3 regions of the Alteromonas sp. ABH4_453 genome follow, and region 2 is predicted to be linked to each of the others. Evidence: predicted binding sites of a transcription regulator. Region 2 holds the regulator's gene; each other region holds the start of a gene.
What was found. Region 2 encodes sigma-54, which starts transcription at its own class of promoters, with help from an activator protein. Its sites were predicted from a motif close to GTTGGCACGNNNNTNGNNT; they were not measured.
Positions count from the first base shown of each region.

Region 1: the regulator sigma-54 is predicted to act here: its motif matches at 1,046-1,064, upstream of ACXAGV_RS06970 (formate/nitrite transporter family protein).
Region 3: the regulator sigma-54 is predicted to act here: its motif matches at 1,146-1,164, upstream of ACXAGV_RS03370 (EF-hand domain-containing protein).

Region 1 covers NZ_JBSWXP010000003.1:127,513-129,777, reverse strand. Annotated here, with positions in the region: gene ACXAGV_RS06975 (transglutaminase TgpA family protein) at 1-852, shown strand, start outside; gene ACXAGV_RS06970 (formate/nitrite transporter family protein) at 1,326-2,174, shown strand.
Region 2 covers NZ_JBSWXP010000004.1:244,852-247,116, reverse strand. Annotated here, with positions in the region: gene lptB (LPS export ABC transporter ATP-binding protein) at 1-484, shown strand, start outside; gene ACXAGV_RS09815 (RNA polymerase factor sigma-54) at 558-2,039, shown strand; gene hpf (ribosome hibernation promoting factor) at 2,070-2,265, shown strand, end outside.
Region 3 covers NZ_JBSWXP010000001.1:786,959-789,223, reverse strand. Annotated here, with positions in the region: gene ACXAGV_RS03375 (AMP-binding protein) at 1-63, opposite strand, end outside; gene ACXAGV_RS03370 (EF-hand domain-containing protein) at 432-1,010, opposite strand; gene ACXAGV_RS03365 (DNA polymerase II) at 1,312-2,265, opposite strand, start outside.

The sequences.
Region 1 (2,265 bases), on a different contig from region 2:
CGTGAATTCAGTAAAGGTGGGTTCCGCTACACGTTGTCCCCAAACGCTATGCCTGTAGATCCAATTGATAGTTTTTTATTTGAACAACGGGCTGGGTTTTGCGCGCATTATGCTGGTGCCATGGTTTACGTGCTACGCGCAGCCGGTGTACCTGCAAGAATGATAACTGGCTATCAAGGTGGGAGTGAGCTGAATGATAACGTACTTCAAGTAAGACAATACGATGCCCACGCATGGGTAGAAGCCTTAGTTGATGGTGTGTGGGTACGTTTCGACCCTACAAGTATAGTGGCGCCATCTCGTCTAACTTTTGGTCTTGAACGCGCACTAGAAGAGCTAGGGGAATCACGTCAAACCACTATTTTGCGCGAAATTGGTAACTCGGCTTTCTTTGCTACCCTGCGAGGCTGGTTTCAACAGCTCGACTATTCTTGGAGCAAATGGGTGCTGGGGTTTGATAATGCGGCGCAAACCAACATGCTTGAAGAGCTATTAGGTTCGCTTACACCGCAGAAGATGCGCATTGTATTTTTATCTGCCATCGGGCTTATTGCGCTTTTATTGGCAATCTATTTTTTTCCTAAAAGAGACAAAGTGCGCCATTCTCCCTCTCATCGCATTTTGCTGAGAGCTATTGCGCAAGTTGAAGCGAAAACAGGAATAAAGAGAGACAATAAAACCTTATCCACCTATTTTGAAGAAGTAAGCGCAGTATTAAATCCCCATGCGGCAAAGGCATTTGAACAATTGTGTAGACAATTTGAGCGCGAGACCTATGGTCAACAGCTCAATCTCAGTAAGGCGGGTATAATGAAAAGCCAGCTCAAAAACCTTAAGCAAGCGCTGCAATGAACAACATTTAAAAAACAAACGCCCAGCAATGAAACGGGTATTTTGAGTTGCACCTTAAACATTCATTCCCCCACCGTTATAGTGCAAGTTTTTGAAACGTCTGTTTTATGTGTGCTTTATTCTCAGCCAAAAAGAACGCTTCAACACACTGTTTTATAAAGCCATTTCAAAAAATTCCCAATATTCATAAGCCGTTGGCACTGTTTTGGCTTCGTACAGAACGATAGTTAAAGTTCGGAGCACAGGCGTTAAAACACAGTATCTACCGACTTTAGTGTACAAAGACGTACGGGCTATCAGAGGTAACCTGTTAGCGATTAACAATACATGAGTTTCGGACAAAGGCGTCCCCAGTTCTTTCTAACGAGAGCGCTGCGGACGCCTTTTTTTGATCTATCAGAGCACACGTAAATAGCTAACTCCCGATCTAACACTGGCAATTATTACTAATAACGACAACGTGAGGTGAAACCATGGCTTATCTTCTCCCCGCTGAGTTTGCGACCAAAATGGTAGATGCAGGCGAAGCAAAGATTTATATGTCTACACGAGATACTCTAATCCGCGCTTATATGGCAGGTGCCATCTTGGCTTTGGCTGCGGTTTTTGCAATAACCATCGCAGTACAAACGGGTGTGTTCTTGCTTGGCGCAGTGTTATTCCCAGTGGGTTTTTGTATGCTCTATCTTATGGGCTTCGATCTATTGACCGGTGTATTTGTGCTTACACCGCTAGCGTGGCTTGCCCAGCGTCCTGGCGTTACACCTAAACAAATTTTACGCAACTGGGGGCTAGTCTTCTTAGGTAACTTTGGCGGTGCACTAACCGTTGCGTTTATGATGTCGTTTATCTTTACCATGGGATATAACGTTGACGGTGGTGCAATTGCAACTAAAGTCGCCAGCATCGGCGAAGCACGTACTTTGGGCTATGCAGAACACGGTGTAGCAGGCTGGATCACTATATTCATTCGCGGCATGCTGTGTAACTGGATGGTGTCATTAGGCGTAGTGGGCGCAATGATCTCAACTCATGTAAGCGGAAAAGTGCTGGCTATGTGGATGCCTATCATGCTGTTCTTCTTTATGGGCTTTGAACACTCAGTGGTTAACATGTTCCTTTTCCCATTTGGTCTTATTATGGGCGGTGATTTCTCAGTTATGGATTATTTCATCTGGAATGAAATTCCAACTGCGCTGGGTAACCTAGTAGGCGGTTTAGCCTTTACTGGCCTTACGTTATACACCACCCACGTGAAGACATTGCCAAAGCGTACAATCCCTGTTGATAAAGCAGCGGCATCTCAAACGCTCCCCATTTAATCAGAGCTTTGATTTTAGTGCCATCACGACGCAAACCGTAGAGGTACGTTGTGGTGGCACTTTCCTTCCCTTCGCATGAAAGTGAATGTTT
Region 2 (2,265 bases):
TTATCTCCCGCAAGAGGCATCGATTTTTAGAAAGCTAACGGTACATGAAAATATCATGGCCATTTTGCAGACCCGTAAAGATTTAAATTCACAACAACAAGAAGAAGAAGCAGACGCCCTACTTGATGAATTTAATATCAACCATATACGTAATAGTACCGGGATGAGTTTGTCAGGGGGAGAACGGCGCCGCGTTGAAATTGCCCGCGCTCTGGCAGCAAAACCACAATTTATTTTGTTAGACGAACCATTTGCCGGTGTTGATCCAATATCAGTTAATGATATAAAGAAGATAATACAGCATCTGCGAGATAGGGGTATTGGTATCCTTATCACGGACCATAACGTACGTGAAACATTGGATGTTTGTGAAAAAGCGTACATTGTGAGTCATGGCGAGCTTATTGCGCAAGGAACTGCGGAACAGGTTTTAAGTAATCAAAAAGTAAGGGACGTATACCTAGGCGAACAATTCAGGCTATAGTTAGTGTAACCTAATTGTCATTTTTCAGTTTCGCTCTGGTATATTTAATTTAGAGCATTTAAATAAGACGTAGATGAAACCATCTTTACAGCTAAAATTTAGCCAACAACTTACAATGACACCTCAGCTTCAGCAGGCTATTAAACTGCTGCAGCTTTCTACACTTGATCTCCAGCAAGAGATACAAGAAGCCCTCGATTCAAATCCGCTTTTAGAAGTGGAAGAAGGTAACGACGAGCCGCAGGTAGAAAAGAATAATGTCGATAGTGACGATAGCGCGGCTGAAGCTACAGCTTCAGCATCAAGCGATACGCTAGAAGCAGGAGATGCACTGGAGAAAAATGATCTTCCCGATGAGCTACCTATCGACAGTACCTGGGATGAGTATTATTCGGCTTCTTCCGCGCCAGCACCTGGTCCTTCTAATGATGATGAACAAATCTTCCAAGGTGAGACCACAGAAGACATCCAAGAACATCTTCTTTGGCAAATGCGCCTCACTCACTTTTCAGATAATGACCGCGCCATCGCTACAGCAATCATCGATTCAATTGACGAATCAGGCTATTTAACCGTTACTCTTGACGATATCTTAGAAGCGGTCAACGACGATGATCTAGAAGAGCCTATCGAAATGGACGAAATAGAGTGCGTGCTCAAACGCATTCAGATGTTCGACCCCATTGGTTCAGGTTCTCGTACACCTCAAGAGTGTCTTATGGTGCAGTTGCGTCAGTTTTCAGACGATACGCCTTGGCTTACAGAGGCGAAGCAACTTATCGAAGAATATTCAGACTTACTGAGTAGTAAAGACTACCGCACGCTAATGCGTAAGAGCCGATTGAAAGAAGATCAGCTGCGCGAAGCAATGCGTTTACTCCAAACCTTGAATCCTCGCCCAGGTAGTGCTTTAGTTACTAAAGAGCCTGAGTACGTTATTCCTGATGTCTCAGTAACCAAGAAAAATGGCCGTTGGGTGGTTGAGCTGAACCCTGACAGTTTGCCTAAGTTAAGTGTAAACCAGCAATACGCTGCCATGAGTCGCCGTGCCAAAAACAGTAGTGACTCGCAATTCATCCGCTCACACATGCAAGAGGCCAAGTGGTTCATTAAGAGCCTTGAATCTCGCAACGATACTTTGATGAAGGTTGCAAATTGCATTGTGCAGCAGCAAATGGGCTTTTTTGAGCACGGCCCGGAAATGATGAAACCAATGGTGCTAAATGATGTCGCAGAAATGGTAGATATGCACGAGTCGACTATTTCGCGCGTGACAACGCAGAAGTATATGCATACGCCCCGTGGCATCTTTGAATTGAAGTATTTCTTCTCAAGCCACGTAGCAACCGAGTCCGGTGGTGAGTGTTCATCTACAGCGATTCGTGCATTGATCAAGAAGTTAGTGGCTGCGGAAAACCCTAGTAAGCCGCTAAGTGATAGCAAGATTGCTTCATTGTTGGCCGAGCAAGGCATAAAAGTCGCTAGGCGAACAATAGCAAAATACCGGGAATCGTTATCGATCCCGCCGTCGAACCAACGCAAAAGCCTTATTTAAACGGGCTTAATAATATAAGGAAGACGAAATATGCAAATCAACCTTACTGGTCATCATGTCGAAATCACCGACTCTTTGCGTAATTATGTCGATACGAAGTTCAGCAAACTTGAACGTCACTTTGATCACATTTCTAATGTGCATGTCATCCTGAACGTTGAAAAATTAAATCAAAAAGCCGAAGCGACCGTTCATTTAAGTGGCGCTGAAGTATTCGCATCCTCAG
Region 3 (2,265 bases), on a different contig from region 2:
GCCAGTAAACTCACTTTTCTGAAGAGGGAGTAGTGAGTTTGGTGTAAGTTTTGATTCCATCATATTTTGCCTCCATGCGCGTACGCATATGATTTGTATATAAATAATAGAGTTGGCTGTTTCGGATTTTGGTTCCAAATAACCAATGGCAACAATTGCAGTAAATGCTGAATACGCAACGAATAAAACAAATAATTCAATCTTTATTAACAATATTGTTGCAAACGGGTTTTGTCGACAAGATGTTAGTCGTATATGGCGTTATTCAACGATGAATTTGTGTGACTCGTCGTACACGCTGAAAGGAGAGTAATAACTAAAAGTGACAATGTATTTGATGTCTAAAGAAAATTGTCTCAACTTTAATGAAACAAAAAAGCCTCCGACGAAGGAGGCTTCTTAAAAATTTTTACTTTACGAGTAGTGAGCGTCTATTCAGACTCAATTCCTTCGAAATATGCACGATATTCCATACGAGTAACGTAAGAATCGCCATTTTCATCCATCATCTCAAAGTCACCTTCGACATGTGCAACCTTTAACTCCTCGGCTGTAAGCTTACCGTCGCTGTCTACATCGATTTCAGTAAACTTATTGTCGGCTGTAGCTGACATCTCGGTGCGAAGCTCCTTATTCTTCTCTGATATCATTTCACCGTCAGCTTTAGAGAATAATTCAGGGTTGCCCTTTTCCGAGAGTAGAGCGTCATTGGTGCCTTCAGTTTTCACCTGAGTAATGATGTCATCGCTAAATATTGATGGTTTTTCATCAACAAACTTGTTGAATTCAACACGGCTAATCATGCTGTCACCATCGGTATCCATTTTTGCGAGAAGCTTACTGTCAATAACGCCAGAAGACTCAGAACCGACGATATAGCCGTTTCCATCCTTATCCATTGCGTTAAACCCCATCGAGATCTTCTCTTCGTGGTGGCCTGCTACTGCTGAAGCAGATAGTGTTGCAGCAATAACAGCACTGGTAATCATACTTAGTTTTGTGATCTTCATAATCAAATTCCTTCTGGCTTTTACAGTGAACTCGGGCGTTCAATTGCCCTAACCACTAGGTCCACAGACCTCAACATAGGTGCAGATTGGAAGTAAGTTTCAATCTGACACCGCTAATGACTTACGTAATTTATTATTCATTGAATGTGCCAAATGCATAACTAACTGATTTAGGAGGTAATAAAAATTTAAGGCAAGGATTTCAATGTTATTGCTATGTTAAATTGTCGCAGTGTTTGCAAGATCTTCATACGACAAACTTAAGCTGATCTCAGATAAAGATAGAACCTCATTAATGAGATTAAAACAGCGAGAGTTGATCGTTCGCTATTGTCTCAAAATTCAGGCCGATAAGAGGCAAGATACTATCGGCAATCGGCTGGATTTGCTTTTCAATATAGTGGTCATATTGAAGAGGGGCGGTGGCAGTTTCTACGGTTTGAGGGCCCTGTACTGTAATAACGTAAGCAATGGTAGTATTAAACTGATAGCGAAGTGGCAACCCTTGTTCTTTATAGTACTCGTCCGCTAATCGCGCAGCCTTTACGTGGGGAGGCAGCGACTTTGTATACGACGACAAAGGCTTTCGCAGCCGCTTTTTATAGACCAAAGCGTGATCCATCTCACCAGACTTTATCGCTGCTATCGTGCTATTTATGTAGTCTTCAACAGGCTGTCCAGTAAACACTTTTTTGTACAACTCGTACTGGAAGGTTTTAGCTAGTACTGTCCAATCAGAGCGGACATTTTCTAAGCCTTTAAAGACAAGTTCACCGCCCTTCATTCCTGCGTAACGTTTTTTGCTGCCTTCGGAAGAGCCTCGGATCGTCGGCATAAAAAACGTAGAAAAGTGAGATTCAAACTCAATTTCTAAGTGGCATTCAATGTCGAACTCACTTTTTAGTAACTCAGTCCACTTTCGATTAATAATGCTAGCTAGCTCAAGTCCAGTCTCTGACGGCGAACCCAGTGCATCACTCCCTTCTACATGAACAAATGTTGAATCGGTATCACCGTAGATAACCGTATAGCCTAGTTCTTCAATCCAACCCGCAGTGGTTTGCATGATCTCATGACCCCGCAGCGTAATAGAGCTAGCCAGGCGAGGATCGTAGAAAGGACAGCCTCCGCTACCAAGTACTCCATAGAAGGAGTTCATCAATATCTTAATCGCTTGAGAGCGTGGCGCATCTTTCTGTTTTTTGGCTTCGTCGCGCTGAAGCCATAGGTTTTCAATGATGGAAGGTAGAAAATG